Regions from separate parts of the Streptomyces sp. NPDC088915 genome, predicted to be linked through region 1. Evidence: riboswitches for the same ligand, from Rfam matches in the RefSeq annotation. Region 1 holds a riboswitch; the other holds the start of a gene.
The links. A riboswitch is a leader RNA that binds a small molecule or an ion and turns the genes downstream of it on or off. The one in region 1 is predicted to bind cyclic di-AMP.
Positions count from the first base shown of each region.

Region 1 (7,624 bases):
CGCTCCATCAGGCGCTCCTTGGCCTGCGCGGAGTTGTCGCTCTCCCGGATGAGGCGGATGACCTCGTCGATGTCGAGCAGCGCCACGAGCAGGCCCTCGACCAGGTGGAGCCGGTCGCGCTTCTTGGTGCGGCGGAACTCGGAGCGGCGGCGGACCACGTCGAAGCGGTGGTCCAGGTAGACCTCCAGGAGCTCCTTGAGGCCGAGGGTGAGCGGCTGGCCGTCGACGAGCGCCACGTTGTTGATGCCGAAGGACTCCTCCATCGGCGTCAGCTTGTAGAGCTGCTCCAGGACGGCCTCGGGCACGAAGCCGTTCTTGATCTCGATGACCAGGCGCAGGCCGTGGCTGCGGTCGGTGAGGTCCTTGACGTCCGCGATGCCCTGGAGCTTCTTGGAGCCGACCAGGTCCTTGATCTTGGAGATGACCTTCTCGGGGCCGACCGTGAAGGGCAGCTCGGTCACGACGATGCCCTTGCGGCGCGCCGTCACGGTCTCCACGGTCGCGGTGGCGCGGATCTTGAAGGAGCCGCGCCCCGACGCGTACGCGTCCTTGATGCCGGAGAGGCCGACGATGCGGCCGCCGGTCGGCAGGTCCGGGCCGGGCACGAAGCGCATCAGCGTCTCGAGGTCGGCGTTCGGGTGCCGGATCAGGTGGCGGGCGGCCGCGACGACCTCGCCGAGGTTGTGCGGGGGCATGTTGGTCGCCATGCCGACCGCGATGCCGGACGCGCCGTTGACCAGCAGGTTCGGGTAGGCGGCGGGCAGCGCCGCCGGCTCCTGCTCCTGGCCGTCGTAGTTCGGCGCGAAGTCGACCGTGTCCTCTTCGATGGACTCGGTCATGAGCAGCGCGGCCGGGGCCATCCGCGACTCGGTGTACCGCATGGCGGCCGGCGGGTCGTCGTTGCCGAGGGAACCGAAGTTGCCGTGGCCGTCGACGAGCGGGAGGCGCATGGAGAAGGGCTGTGCCATGCGGACCATCGCGTCGTAGATCGACGCGTCGCCGTGCGGGTGCAGCTTGCCCATCACCTCGCCGACGACCCGGGCGCACTTCACGAAGCCGCGGTCGGGGCGCAGCCCCATCTCGTTCATCTGGTAGACGATGCGGCGCTGGACGGGCTTCATCCCGTCGCGGGCGTCCGGGAGCGCGCGCGAGTAGATCACCGAGTACGCGTACTCGAGGAAGGAGCCCTGCATCTCGTCGACGACGTCGATGTCGAGGATCCTCTCCTCGTACGCGTCGTCCGGCGGCGGTGTCTTCGTGCTGCGGCGGGCCATCGCGGCTGCGGCTCCTTCACCAACAAGGTTGATCTGACGCGGACCATTGTGGACCGTGCCACCGACAACGCCGACCGCGACCCGGAAGAGGGACATCTCGAAGGGACGGGAACTTCGCCAGGTGTCGGCGCGCTTGCATACAGTGGCAGGACTTTTTCACACCGCCATCGAAGGGACGTACATGCCCATGGGTCACACGGCCACGGCCGAGGCCGGCTCCGGCGGCCTGACAGCGACCGAGCACCGGTTGGCGAACGGCCTGCGCGTGGTGCTCTCCGAGGACCACCTGACCCCGGTCGCCGCGGTCTGCCTCTGGTACGACGTCGGCTCGCGCCACGAGGTCGAGGGCCGCACGGGCCTCGCCCACCTCTTCGAGCACCTGATGTTCCAGGGCTCGAAGCAGGTCCACGGCAACGGCCACTTCGAGCTGGTGCAGGGCGCGGGCGGCTCGCTGAACGGCACGACGAGCTTCGAGCGCACCAACTACTTCGAGACCATGCCCACCCACCAGCTGGAGCTCGCGCTCTGGCTGGAGGCGGACCGCATGGGCTCGCTGCTCGCCGCCCTGGACGACGAGTCCATGGAGAACCAGCGGGACGTCGTCAAGAACGAGCGCCGCCAGCGCTACGACAACGTGCCGTACGGCACGGCCTTCGAGAAGCTGACCGCGCTCGCCTACCCGGAGGGCCACCCCTACCACCACACGCCCATCGGCTCCATGGCCGACCTGGACGCGGCCACCCTGGAGGACGCGCGGGACTTCTTCCGCACGTACTACGCCCCGAACAACGCGGTGCTCTCCGTCGTCGGCGACATCGACCCGGCGCAGACCCTCGCGTGGGTCGAGAAGTACTTCGGCTCCATCCCGTCCCACGACGGCAAGCCGGCCCCGCGCGACGGCTCGCTGCCCGACGTCATCGGCGAGCAGCTGCGCGAGGTCGTCGAGGAGGAGGTCCCGGCGCGCGCCCTGATGGCCGCCTACCGGCTGCCGCACGACGGCACGCGCGAGTGCGACGCCGCCGACCTGGCCCTGACGGTCCTGGGCGGCGGGGAGTCCTCCCGGCTGCACAACCGCCTGGTCCGCCGGGACCGCACGGCCGTCGCCGCCGGTTTCGGGCTGCTGCGGCTCGCCGGGGCGCCCTCGCTCGGCTGGCTGGACGTCAAGACGTCCGGCGGCGTCGAGGTCCCGGAGATCGAGGCCGCCGTCGACGAGGAGCTCGCCCGGTTCGCCGCCGAGGGCCCCACTCCGGAGGAGATGGAGCGCGCGCAGGCCCAGCTGGAGCGCGAGTGGCTGGACCGGCTCGGCACCGTCGCGGGCCGCGCCGACGAACTGTGCCGGTTCGCCGTGCTGTTCGGCGACCCGCAGCTCGCCCTCACCGCCGTCGACCGCGTCCTCGGCATCACCGCCGAGGAGGTGCGGGAGGCCGCCGCGGCCCGGCTGCGCCCGGACAACCGCGCGGTCCTGGTCTACGAGCCGGTGGCCACCCAACAGAGCGACAGCGACGAGGAAGAGGGAGCGGACCAGTGACCGACGCTGCCGCGTCTTTGACGAGCATGGAGTTCCACCCGCAGCCGGCGCCGGGCACCGCCCGCCCCTGGGCCTTCCCGGCCCCGGACCGCGGCACCCTGGAGAACGGCCTGACCGTCCTCACCAGCCACCGCCCCGGCCAGCAGGTCGTCGCCGTGGAGCTCTTCCTGCCGGCCCCGCTGGACGCCGAGCCCGCCGGTCTCGACGGCGTGGCCACCATCATGGCCCGCGCGCTCTCCGAGGGCACCGACCAGCACGGCGCCGAGGAGTTCGCGGCCGAGCTGGAGCGCTGCGGCGCCACCCTCGACGCGCACGCCGACCACCCGGGCGTACGGGTCTCCCTGGAGGTCCCGGTCTCCCGGCTGCCCAAGGCGCTCGGGCTGCTCGCCGAGGCCCTGATCGCTCCGGCGTTCCTGGACACCGAGGTCGAGCGCCTGGTGCGCAACCGCCTCGACGAGATCCCGCACGAGACGGCCAACCCGGCCCGGCGCGCCGCCAAGCAGCTCTCCAAGGAACTGTTCCCGGCCGACTCCCGGATGTCCCGGCCGCGCCAGGGCACCGAGGAGACCGTCGCGGCGATCGACGCCGCTGCGGTCCGCGCCTTCTACGAGGCGCACGTGCGGCCCGCCACGGCCACCGCCGTGGTCGTCGGCGACCTGACCGGCGTCGACCTGGAGAAGGTCCTCGCGGAGACGCTGGGCGCCTGGACCGGCGAGCCCGGCGAGGCGCTGCCGATGCCGCCGATCACCGCCGACGACACCGGCCGGGTCGTCGTCGTGGACCGCCCCGGCGCCGTCCAGACCCAGCTCCTCATCGGCCGGATCGGTCCGGACCGGCACGCCCGCGCCTGGCCGGCCCAGGTCCTCGGCACGTACTGCCTCGGCGGGACCCTGACCTCGCGTCTGGACCGGGTCCTGCGCGAGGAGAAGGGCTACACGTACGGCGTGCGGGCCTTCGGGCAGGTGCTCCGCTCGGACGCCGGGGGGAACGGCGCCGCGATGCTCGCCATCAGCGGCTCCGTCGACACCCCCAACACGGGCCCGGCCCTGGACGACCTGTGGAAGGTGCTGCGCACCCTGGCCGCCGAGGGGCTCACGGACGCCGAGCGGGAGACCGCCGTGCAGAACCTGGTGGGGGTGGCGCCGCTCAAGTACGAGACGGCCGCCTCCGTCGCCGGGACGCTCGCCGACCAGGTGGAGCAGCACCTCCCGGACGACTTCCAGGCCCAGTTGTACGCGCGCCTGGCCGAGACGGGCACCGTCGAGGCGACCGCGGCCGTGGTCAGCGCCTTCCCGGTGGACCGGCTCGTCACGGTCCTGGTGGGCGACGCGGCGCAGATCGCGGAGCCGGTGCGGGCGCTCGGCATCGGTGAAGTGACCGTCGTCACCGGCTGATTGGGCCCTGCCCGGCCGGGCGCACGGAGGACCCCGACGTGACGGATCGTCGGGGTCCTCCGTCCGTCCGCGCGAGAGGCGCACGAGAAGCGCACGAGGGACGCCTCGGTGAATTGTCCGTATTGGCGCCAAGAGTGATCATCTGGCCTGTGGCATGCCTTACAAAAGGTCATGTTCGGTTGGTGATCGACTGGCGGTCCGCATAGCGTCGGTGCGGCTGTCCGCCAGTTGCACCCGCCGCATCCGCGGCACCGGACAGTCATCGCCGAGTCCCCGTCAGGCGCGAGCCTGGGGAGCCGGGGACCCACACGTAGTCCCTGGGGTGAATCGGACGCCTTCGCCTCGCGCGGAGGGGCCCGTAGGAGACCTTCCTGCTCCGAACCCGTCAGCTAACCCGGTAGGCGAGAAGGAAGGAAAGGAACAACGTCTTCATGGCGTTCACCCGTGCCACCGGGAAGCATCGTGGTTCGAGCCGGATGGCGCGCCGCGGCGCGGGCATCGCGGGCGTGGCGACGCTCGCCACCACCGGCGTCATCGGAACCCTGGCCTCCCCGGCGCTCGCCGCCGACACGGACAACCGCTCCCCCGAGGACACCGGCCTCACCAAGGTGATCGCCGAGGACTCCCTCGTCGACCGGCTCAACGCCCAGGCCGACGCCCAGGACCGGGAGGCCTTCGAGGCCGTCGCCCAGCAGAAGGCCCGCGCCGAGGCGAAGCGCAAGGCCGAGGCCCGCGCCAAGGAGATCCGCGAGGAGAGGGCCCGCGCCGCCCGCGAGGCCGAGCGCCGCCGTCTGAACTCCTTCCAGCTCCCCGTCTCCGGCTCGTACGTGTCCACCGGCTACCAGACCGGCGGCTCGCTCTGGTCCTCCGGCAGCCACTCCGGCGTCGACTTCCACGCCGCCTACGGCAGCCGGGTCGTCTCCGTCGGCTCCGGCACCGTCGTCGAGGCCGGCTGGGGCGGCGCGTACGGCAACAACATCGTCATCCGGATGCACGACGGCACGTACACCCAGTACGGTCACCTCTCCTCCATCGGGGTGTACGTCGGCCAGACCGTCGAACCGGGCCAGCAGATCGGCGTCTCGGGCTCGACCGGGAACTCGACCGGGCCGCACCTCCACTTCGAGGCGCGCACGAGCGCCGAGTACGGCTCCGACATCGACCCGGTCGCCTACCTCCGCGCCCGCGGCGTCACCGTCTGACCCGCCCCGCCGCCCCACTCGCGTCGCAAAAGCCCCGGCTCGTGCTGAGCCGGGGCTTTTCGCCGCCCCCGCGTCGACCAAAAGGTGGCCATGGATTCCATGGGGGCATCGGAAATTCCGGCATGCTGCAATAGAGTCGCGGATCAGGCGCAGAACAGGCGCCGCTCGCATTGTCTCGCGCGACCAAGGCGGAGGTCGGACATGCGCATTCCCGCGCATTCGGTATGCACGGCGATCCGGGACGACATCGTCTCCGGCGTCTTCGAGCGGGGCAGCCGGCTGACCGAGGAGCAGCTCGCCCGCCGGTACGGGGTCTCCCGCGTCCCGGTCCGCGAGGCGCTGCGCACCCTGGAGTCCGAGGGCTTCGTCCTCACCCGCCGCCACGCGGGCGCGCACGTCGCCGAGCCCACCGAGCAGGAGGCGGCCGACCTGCTCGACATGCGGGCGCTGCTCGAACCGCTGGGGGCCGCGCGGGCCGCGCAGCGGCGCACCGACGCCCACCTCAAGGTGCTGCGCGGCCTGGTCAGGCTGGGGCAGGAGCGGGCCAGGCGCGGCCAGGGCGAGGACCTGCGCTCGCTCGGAGGCTGGTTCCACGAGACGCTCGCGCAGGCCTCCGGCAGCCCGCCGCTGACGGCGCTGCTCACCCAGCTGCGGCACAAGATCGCCTGGATGTACGCCGTCGAGCAGCCCGAGCGGCCGGTGGAGGCCTGGGCCGAGCACGGCGCGATCGTGGACGCCGTGGCGCGCGGGGACGCCGAGCGGGCGAGGGCCCTCACCGCGCTGCACGCGGAGCGCTCGATGTCGCTGCACCGGCTCAAGGGGCCGGAGCGCGGACGCGTGAGGGTTTCGCAACACGTCGTCAACACGACGAGTGCCCGGAATTAACACGCGCACCGTATACAAAGAATGGGAATTGCGCGGGGCCTTTCGTGCTGCCCGAAAACCCTGTGTCGCCCGAAAACTTCGTGCCGCCCGGAAACGGGGGTGGCGGGGGAGCGGAAAAGAAAAAGGCCGCGGCCACCGGAATTCCGGCGGCCGCGGCCTTTCGAAGTGCGGGAACCGCGAGGGGTCAGACGGTCTCGGGAAGCTCGTCCAGACCCTCGGCGACCAGCTTCGCCAGACGGTCCAGGGCGGCCTCGGCGCCCTCGGCGTCCGACGCGAGCACGATCTCCTCGCCGCCCTGCGCGCCCAGGCCGAGCACCGCGAGCATGGAGGCGGCGTTCACGGGGGTGCCGTCGGACTTGGCGATCGTCACCGGAACGCCGGAAGCCGTGGCGGCACGGACGAAGATGGACGCGGGGCGGGCGTGCAGGCCCTCGGCCCAGCCGACGTTGACGCGGCGCTCAGCCATGGTGTTGCCCTTCAAGTCTCAAGCGGGTTGTCTAGACCAGTCTCTCACGGGATGCGCGGTGCTCACGCCGACCTCCGGCCCGGACCGGACCGCCCTTCGGCCCTCCCACCTTGCAACGCCCGCCCCCACCGCGCGACCGGTGCCCCAGGCGTGCCGCGGCCGTAGGCTGACCCCATGCAGAGCGCGTCGGAGCAGTCGGAAGCGGCGGAACCGCAGACCACGCCGGCACGGCCGGCACCACCGGAGCACGCCTATCCCGACCACTGGGAGGCGGACGTGGTGCTCCGCGACGGCGGCACCGCGCGCATCAGACCCATCACCGCCGACGACGCCGACCGGCTCGTCAGCTTCTACGAGCAGGTCTCGGACGAGTCGAAGTACTACCGCTTCTTCGCCCCCTATCCGCGCCTCTCCGCCAAGGACGTGCACCGCTTTACCCACCACGACTTCGTGAACCGGGTGGGACTCGCGGCGACCGTCGGGGGCGAGTTCATCGCCACCGTCCGCTACGACCGCATCGACGACCGCGGACTGCCCGCCTCCGCCCCCGCCGACGAGGCCGAGGTCGCCTTCCTCGTCCAGGACGCGCACCAGGGGCGGGGCGTCGCCTCCGCCCTGCTCGAACACATCGCGGCGGTCGCCCGCGAGCGGGGCATCCGGCGCTTCGCCGCCGAGGTGCTCCCCGCCAACAACAAGATGATCAAGGTCTTCACCGACGCGGGCTACACCCAGAAGCGCAGCTTCGAGGACGGCTCCGTACGGCTCCACCTCGACCTCGAACCCACCGACCGGTCCCTCGCCGTCCAGCGCGCCCGCGAACAGCGCGCCGAGGCCCGCTCCGTACAGCGGCTGCTCACCCCCGCCTCCGTCGCCGT
Region 1 is NZ_JBIVIR010000013.1:159,188-166,811, reverse strand. It holds gene ACIP5O_RS23655 (DNA topoisomerase (ATP-hydrolyzing) subunit A) at 1-1,274, opposite strand, end outside; gene ACIP5O_RS23650 (M16 family metallopeptidase) at 1,456-2,802, shown strand; gene ACIP5O_RS23645 (M16 family metallopeptidase) at 2,829-4,196, shown strand; cyclic di-AMP (ydaO/yuaA leader) riboswitch at 4,450-4,615, shown strand; gene ACIP5O_RS23640 (M23 family metallopeptidase) at 4,628-5,398, shown strand; gene ACIP5O_RS23635 (GntR family transcriptional regulator) at 5,600-6,283, shown strand; gene ACIP5O_RS23630 (HPr family phosphocarrier protein) at 6,468-6,749, opposite strand; gene ACIP5O_RS23625 (GNAT family N-acetyltransferase) at 6,924-7,624, shown strand, end outside.

Region 2 (7,624 bases), on a different contig from region 1:
ACCGCGACCGGCTTCGCCTTCACCGAGAACATCCTCTACCTCGGCAACGCCTTCGGCGAGGACCAGGAGGTGGGCGCCACCGGCATCGGCATGATGACCGCCGGGACCTTCTTCGTCCGGGTCGTGATGTCGCCCTTCGCGCACCCGCTGTTCACCGCGCTCACCGGCATCGGCTTCGGCCTCGCCGCGCTCGCCCCGCGCGGGAAGCGGCTGCGGAAGGTGCTGCTGCCGCTCGCCGGACTGCTGCTCGCCATGGGCATGCACGCCGCCTGGAACGGCTCGGCCACCTTCGGCGGCCCCTGGGCCTTCTACGCGGTGTACGGGGCGCTCATGATGCCGGCCTTCGGCCTGCTGACCTGGCTGGCGGTGTGGAGTCGGCAGCGGGAGCTGCGCACGCTCTCCGGGGAGCTCCCGGCGTACGCGGCGGCCGGCTGGCTCTCCCCCGACGAGCCGCTCGCGCTCTCCTCGATGCGGGCCCGGCAGCTCGCCCGCTCCTACGCCGCCCGGACGTACGGCAAGCGGGGCGCGCGGGCCGTCGGCGAGTACGAGTCCTTCGCGACGACCCTCGCGTTCCTGCGGGACCGGGCCCGGCGCGGCACCGCCGGGCCCGACTTCACGGCCCGCGAGCAGGAGCTGCTTCACCACCTGTGGCAGCGCCGGGCGGTCGCCTCGCCCGCGCTGACGTACGCGGCCCGGGCGACGGGCCGGGCGTGGACGCCGCCGCAGTACCTGGACTACGGCGGCTACAACCCCTACCGCGGTTAGGGTCTGTCCGGCGTCAGCCCCGGGCTGCCGAAACCCCGGTCAGCCCCGGGCCGCCGACGCCTCGGTCAGGAGGGTCAGCTCCTCGTCCGTGAGCTCCAGGTCGGCGGACGCGACCAGGGCCGGGAGCTGTTCGACCGTACGGGCCGAGGCGATCGGCGCGACGACCGTCGGCCGGGAGGCGAGCCAGGCGAGGGCGACGGTGGCGGGTTCGGCGCCGTGCGCCCCGGCGACCGCGTCGAGCGCGGAGAGCACGGCCCGGCCCCGCTCGGTGTCGAGGTGCTTGCCGGCCCCGGCGGCGCGGGCGCTGTCGACGCTGGTGCCGGGGCGGTACTTGCCGGTGAGGAAGCCGGAGGCGAGGCCGTAGTACGGGACGGCGGCGAGCCCCGCCTCCTCGGCGGTCTCCAGGAGCGGGCCCTCGTAGGTCTCGCGGGAGACCAGGTTGTAGTGCGGCTGGAGGGCGACGTAGCGGGCGAGGCCCTCGGCCTCGGCGAAGTCGAGGGAGGCGCGGAGCCGCTCGGGGGAGATGTTGGAGGCGGCGACGGCCCGTACCTTGCCGTCCCTCACCAGCTGGTCGAGGGCGGTGACGATCTCCTCGACGGGGACGGACTCGTCGTCGAAGTGCGTGTAGTACAGGTCGATGCGGTCGGTGCCGAGGCGGCGCAGGGACTCCTCGGCGGCGGCCTTGATCGTGGGGGCGGAGAGCCCCTTGAACCGGGGGTGGGCGCCGGCCTTGGTGGCGACGACGACGTCGTCGCGGTTGCCGCGGGAGGCGAGCCAGCGACCGATGACGGTCTCGGACTCGCCGCCCTCGTTGCCCTCGGCCCAGGCCGAGTAGACGTCGGCGGAGTCGACGAAGTTGCCGCCCGCGGCGGCGTAGGCGTCGAGGACGGCGAAGGACTGCGCCTCGTCGGCGGTCCAGCCGAAGACGTTGCCGCCGAGGGCGAGCGGGAAGACGTGGAGGTCGGACGTGCCCAGCGTACGGAGAGAGGTCATGGAGTGATCAACGGTCTCCGCCACCGGACCTATTCCGTGCGTGCCGTGCGTGGTTCGCGCGGCTTCGGCGGGGTCAGACCGTCAGGCCCTTGGAGCGCAGCCAGGCCGCCGGGTCGACGCCGTCGCCGCCGCCGGGGTGGACCTCCATGTGGAGGTGGGCGCCGGAGACGTTCCCGGTGGCGCCGACGCGGCCGATCGTCTCGCCGGTGCCCACGGTCTGGCCCGCGGAGACCGTCATGGAGGAGAGGTGGCAGTACCAGACCTCGGTGCCGTCCTCCAGCTCCAGGACGATCCGGTAGCCGTAGGAGCCGGACCAGCCCGCCGACTTCACCGTGGCGCCGTGGACCGCCTTGAGCGGGGTGCCGGTGGGGGCCGCGAAGTCGAGGCCGGTGTGGTGGCCGGAGGACCACATCGAGCCGGACTGCATGTAGGTGGCGGTGAGGGTGTACGAGGAGAGGGGCATCGAGTAGCTGGCCGCGAGCTCGGCGAGGCGCTCGGCCTCGGCCTTCGCCCGGGCTTCCGCCTCCGCCTTGGCCTTGGCCTCCGCCTCGGCCTTCTCCGCGGCCTTCGCCTTGGCCTCGGCTTCGGCCTTCTCCGCGGCGTCGGCCTTGGCCTTCGCCTCGGCGGCGGCCTTCTCGGCGGCGTCGGCGGAGGCCTGCTGCTGCTCGGCCTGCTGGAGGATGCGGGCGCGCAGGGCCTCACCGGCGTCGGCGGCGCTCGGGGCGTCCGCGGTCGTCAGGCTCGCCCGCGTGACCTGCCCGGTCCGCGCGGCCCGGTCGTCGGCCTCGGTGGTGTACGTGGCGGAGGTCAGCGGGTTCGGGTTGGCGCGGTCCGCGGGGACCGTCTCCCGCTCCTCCTGGCCGGGCAGGAGCGCGCCGACGCCGGGGAGGTCGTGGGCGTCGGGCAGGTTCAGGTCCGGGAGGTCCGGGAGGGATATGGCCACCGGGGGCTTGTCCTGCGCGGTGGCGAGGCCGCCCGCGCCGACGGCCGCGATGACGCCGACGCCGAGAACGGTGGAGGAACGGGCGAAGTTGGAGCGCTGCTTGACGACCCGGTGGCGGCCGCCGGAGCGGTTCTGGGAGCGGAGGGAATCCTCGGTGGGGTTCCACTCGGTGTCCGGGGCGGAGGGGGCCGCACCGCCGCCGAAGGCATCGAAGGGGGCTTCGGGGGCAGGGGTGTTGGACGCCACGGAGGCGCGCTCCTTTCCTTCCTTCTCGCCTACCGGGTTAGCTGACGGGTTCGGAGCAGGAAGGTCTCCTACGGGCCCGGTCGCACGGGTGGGTGCGAAGGGCTCGATTCACCCCAAATGGTGGTTCCCCGGTTCCCTTGCGGGATTCGGCGCGTGCGCACGGTGCCGTCTCTTGCGACGGCTGGGACGACCGCGCTGCGTTATCGAACGTTAATAGACAGGGGGTCCCGATTCCAAGCCGTTCCCCTTGATCATTCAGTGAATTGGTAGGGAATGGTCCGACTTGACCCCCCTTCAGCAAAGCGGGCTCCGGGAGCGGCAAACCCCCTGCGACCTGACGTTACGTCAATTGTTATCGCAGGGAGATATTCCGACTACCCGTGGTGACGGGGGCCGCCGGGAGGCCGGTGGCGGGGCCGCGCGGGGCCCGGGGGGGCGGTCGGTGGCGGGGGCCGCGCGGAGCCGGGGAGCGGTCGGTGGCGGGGCCGCGCGGGGCCGGGGGGCGGTCAGTGGCGGGGCCTCCCGGGCGGCACCACCGGCATCGTCCGGCGCCTCTCCGGCTGCCCCGCCGCCGGGCGGCTCAGCGCGAGCAGCGCCATGTCGTCCGTCGCCCCGCCGCCCGTGTGGAGCCGTACGTCGTCCACGAGTGCGTCGAGCACCTCCTCGGGTCCGGGGAAGATCCGCCCCGCCAGCCGCTCCGCCGGGTCGTAGAAGACGCCCTGCGCGTTCCGCGCCTCCGAGAGGCCGTCGGTGTAGAAGAGCAGCGTCGTGCCCGGCGGGTACGGCCGGGCCTCGGCACGGTCCGGCCACGACGCGAGGTCCCCCATGCCGAGGGGCAGCGCCGGCCGGCTCGGATCGACCGGTTCGACCCGCCCGTCCCCGTGCAGCACCAGCGGGGGCGGATGCCCCCGGTTGACGACCCGTACGAAGCCGTCGAAGGTGCCGCTGCCGTCGGAGCGCGGGATCTCGGCCAGGACGGCGGTGGTGAACCCCTCGACGGCGTCGAGGCTGTCCCGGCGGGTGCCCTCCCGGTCCAGCGCCCGTTCGAGCCGCTCCGCCACGCCCTCCAGGGTCCGCTCCTGCTCGGCCGCCTCCCGGAAGGCCCCGATGACGACGGCGACGGCCTCGACCGCTTCGAGGCCCTTGCCCCGCACGTCCCCGACCACGAGCCGCACCCCGTGCGGGGTGTCCTGCACGGCGAAGAGGTCGCCGCCGATGAACGCGTCCGCCTGCGCCGCCTCGTAACGGGCCGCGCACCGCAGCCCGCCGATCCGCTCGGCGGGCGTCGGCAGCACCGCCTTCTGCGCGGTCTCCGCGATGACCCGCGCCGAGGCGAGCCGCTCGCCGCTGCGGCGCACCACCCGGTTGATGAGGAGGGCGAGCCCGGAGACGGTGAGCACGGTCAGGGTCTCGGCGACGGCCGGGGCGCGGGTGACGTCGTCGCTGAAGAGGTAGAGGCCGACCGAGGCGAGGACGGCGGCGATCCCGGTGAGGAGGGTCGTGAGCAGGGAGAAGAAGGGCGCGGCGACCAGCGGGGCGGCGGCGAGCATCGGGGAGGCGGTGTACGGGGCGGGGGTCGTCACGTCGAAGAGGATGCCGCCCACGATGATCATCGGCGGCAGCGCGCGGATGAACCGCCGGGCGCCCCGGTACGCGGGACGGCCCTCACCGCCCCGCCTCCCTCGGCCCGCCGCTCCTAGGGGGTGCCCCACCTGTTCTCTCCTGCCCGGTCCGCCCGCCCGCGGCCCCGTACCGCGCCCTTCCAGAGTGGCCGCCGCCCCGGCGGACGGCGACTCCGCACGGCCGACCGGCGTACGGGGGCGGCGCCCGGGGCCGGGCGGGACCTGGGCGCCTGGGCGGGGCCCGGGGCCTGGGCGGAACCCGGGGCCGGGGGGCGGGAGCCGGGGCCGGGAGCTACATGTTCCGCTCGGCGTAGACCGCCAGCGCGTCCCGGACGAGGACCGCGGTGCCCTCGCCGTACCTGTCGTAGTTCTTGGTGAAGCGGGGGTCGTCGACGTACATCCGGCCGAGGCCGATCACGTACTCCTTGGTCGGCGTCGTGGTGGTCGACAGCCAGGCGACCTGGCGCCGCGCGAGGGCCTGCACCTCGTCGCTGTCGGCGGCCAGGCCGTCCCGCGCCGCCCTCCCGAAGTCGCGGGCGATGCCGGCCTGCTCCTCGATGAACGCCCGCTTCTGCTCCTCGTCCAGCGAGCGCCACCACCGGTCGCCCTGCTCGTACGCCTCGCGGCCCCAGCGGTGGGTGACCTCCTCCTCGTATCTCGTGTGGTCGAAACCGTCGAACATCTCGTCTGCCATGATTTCCTCTCCGTCCTCGGTCTTCTGGAGAGTGGTCCGCACCGACATGATCTGACGTCCGATGCGCTCGCGCTCCTGCTCCAGGAGGGCGAGATGGGTGCGCAGGGCGGCGGTGGTGTCCCGCTGGCCCGCGAGGACCTCGGCGATGGCGGGCAGCGAGAGCCCCAGCTCGCGCAGCAGCAGGATCCGCTGCAGCCGCACGAGCGCCGCCTGGTCGTAGTACCGGTAACCGTTCGCGCCGATCCGGCTCGGCTCCAGCAGTCCGCGCTCCCCGTAGTGCCGGAGGGTGCGGCTGGTGGTGCCGGCCTTCTTGGCGATCTCCTGGATCGACCACTCCATGACGAGAACGCTAGATCTTGACGTTGCGTCAAGGTCAACCGGAAACGTCCGAAGGGACGTCGAAGGCCCGGGGAACGAGGAAGGCTCGGGGGAACGACGAAGGTCCGGGGGAACGACGAAGGCCCGGATCCGAGTGCATCGGATCCGGGCCTTCGTTCGCTACTGAGTAGCGGGGACAGGATTTGAACCTGCGACCTCTGGGTTATGAGCCCAGCGAGCTACCGAGCTGCTCCACCCCGCGTCGGTAAACACGACTGTACGCCATGACCGGGGCGATCCTGAAATCGGTTTTCCCCGCCCCCGCTCCGGCCCCTGTCTCAGCAACCGCAGTCGTCGGCGTCGACCGGGGCCGTCAGGGGGTCGGCGGCCTTCTCCACGGGCCCTTCCCACGTCTCGTACGCGAAGCCCTCCCGCACCCAGTACTCGAAGCCGCCGAGCATCTCCTTGACCGGGAAGCCCCGCTCCGCGAGGGCGAGCGCGGCGCGGGTGGCGCCGTTGCAGCCGGGTCCCCAGCAGTACGTGACGACCGGCACGGACCGGTCGAGCAGCGCCTCGGCCTGCTCGGGAATGAGCGCGGTCGGCAGGTGGACGGCGCCGGGGACGTGCCCCTGGTCCCAGGAGGCGGTGGACCGCGTGTCGACCAGGACGAAGCCGGGGTCGGTGCCCTCGGCCGCGGCGGTGGCGAGGGCCGAGGCCACGTCGGAGACGTCGGCGTGGAAGGCGAGGCTCGCGGAGAAGTACGCGACAGCGGCGGTGGGCGAGGCCGGCGGGGTGCGAAGTACGGGATTGACCTGCGGTGTCGTCGTCATGCTGATCAAATTAGGCCTGAAGAGCACCGCGCTGAAGGGGAGAACCACGGTGGTCGAGGGCTTCGGCCGGGGATTCCCGTGCGTTCGGGGCGGGGCACCGGGGATCTCACGCAATGGGCCCCTGACCTGCCCCGTCCTGTCACATCGGCGCGGTCCAATCCGTCATGCAGGCATGACGGCACGCACGGGGGAGGCCGGGCAGTGGGCGTGAACGGGGACGTAGACGTGGACGTGGACGTGGAGGAGGGCGCGGGTATGGACGGGGGCGCGGGTGTGGACGGGGGCGCGGGTGTGGACGCGGACGTGGACGCGTGGGACGACGAAGAGCTCCTGGCCCGGCGCTTCGACGCCGACCGGGGTCATCTGCGGGCGGTGGCCTACCGGATGCTGGGCTCGCTGAGCGAGGCCGAGGACGCCGTCCAGGAGACCTGGCTCAAGCTCAGCCGCGCCGACGTCTCCGGCGTGCGGAACCTCAGCGGCTGGCTGACCACCGTCACCGGCCGCGTCTGCCTGGACATGCTGCGCTCGCGCGGCTCGCGCCGCGAGTCCCCGCTGGAGTACTACGTGCCCGACCCGGTGGTCCGGGTCGGGGACACCGCCGACTCCGCCGGCGCCGGCGATCCGGAGCGCGCGGCCGAACTCGGCGATTCCGTCGGCCTCGCGCTCCTCGTCGTCCTGGAGGCCCTGTCGCCGGCCGAACGGCTCGCGTTCGTACTGCACGACATGTTCGCCGTCTCCTTCGACGAGATCGCGGAGGTGGTGGACCGCAGCCCGGCCGCGACCCGCCAGCTCGCCAGCCGCGCCCGCCGCCGGGTGCGGGACGCCTCCCCGGGCCCCGCCCCGGACCAGCGGCGCCGCCGGGAGATCGCGGACGCCTTCCTCGCCGCGGCGAACGGCGGCGACTTCGACGGCCTGCTCGCGGTCCTCGACCCGGACGTGGTGCTGCGCGCGGACGGCGGCCGCCTCATGGCCGGCGCCTCCAAGCTGGTGCGGGGCGCCGAGACCGTCGTCGCGCAGGCCCTCGCGTACTCCAGGTTCCGCAAGGCGGTGCTGCGGGTCGTGGCCAACGGCGAGCCCGCGGTCCTGTCGGTCGTCGACGGACGCCCGACCGCGCTCATGGTGTTCACGGTCGCCGGAGACCGGATCGTCCAGCTCCACATCCTTGCGGACCCGGAGCGGATCGCGACGCTCGACCTCACGGAGGAGGAACTGT
Region 2 is NZ_JBIVIR010000001.1:20,350-27,973, forward strand. It holds gene ACIP5O_RS00065 (PrsW family intramembrane metalloprotease) at 1-765, shown strand, start outside; gene ACIP5O_RS00070 (aldo/keto reductase) at 805-1,758, opposite strand; gene ACIP5O_RS00075 (M23 family metallopeptidase) at 1,832-2,947, opposite strand; cyclic di-AMP (ydaO/yuaA leader) riboswitch at 2,959-3,109, opposite strand; gene ACIP5O_RS00080 (PP2C family protein-serine/threonine phosphatase) at 3,454-4,659, opposite strand; gene ACIP5O_RS00085 (MerR family transcriptional regulator) at 4,862-5,602, opposite strand; tRNA gene ACIP5O_RS00090 (tRNA-Met) at 5,770-5,843, opposite strand; gene ACIP5O_RS00095 (rhodanese-like domain-containing protein) at 5,920-6,411, opposite strand; gene ACIP5O_RS00100 (sigma-70 family RNA polymerase sigma factor) at 6,667-7,624, shown strand, end outside.
Region 2: another riboswitch for cyclic di-AMP. It lies ahead of ACIP5O_RS00075 (M23 family metallopeptidase); the one in region 1 lies ahead of ACIP5O_RS23640 (M23 family metallopeptidase).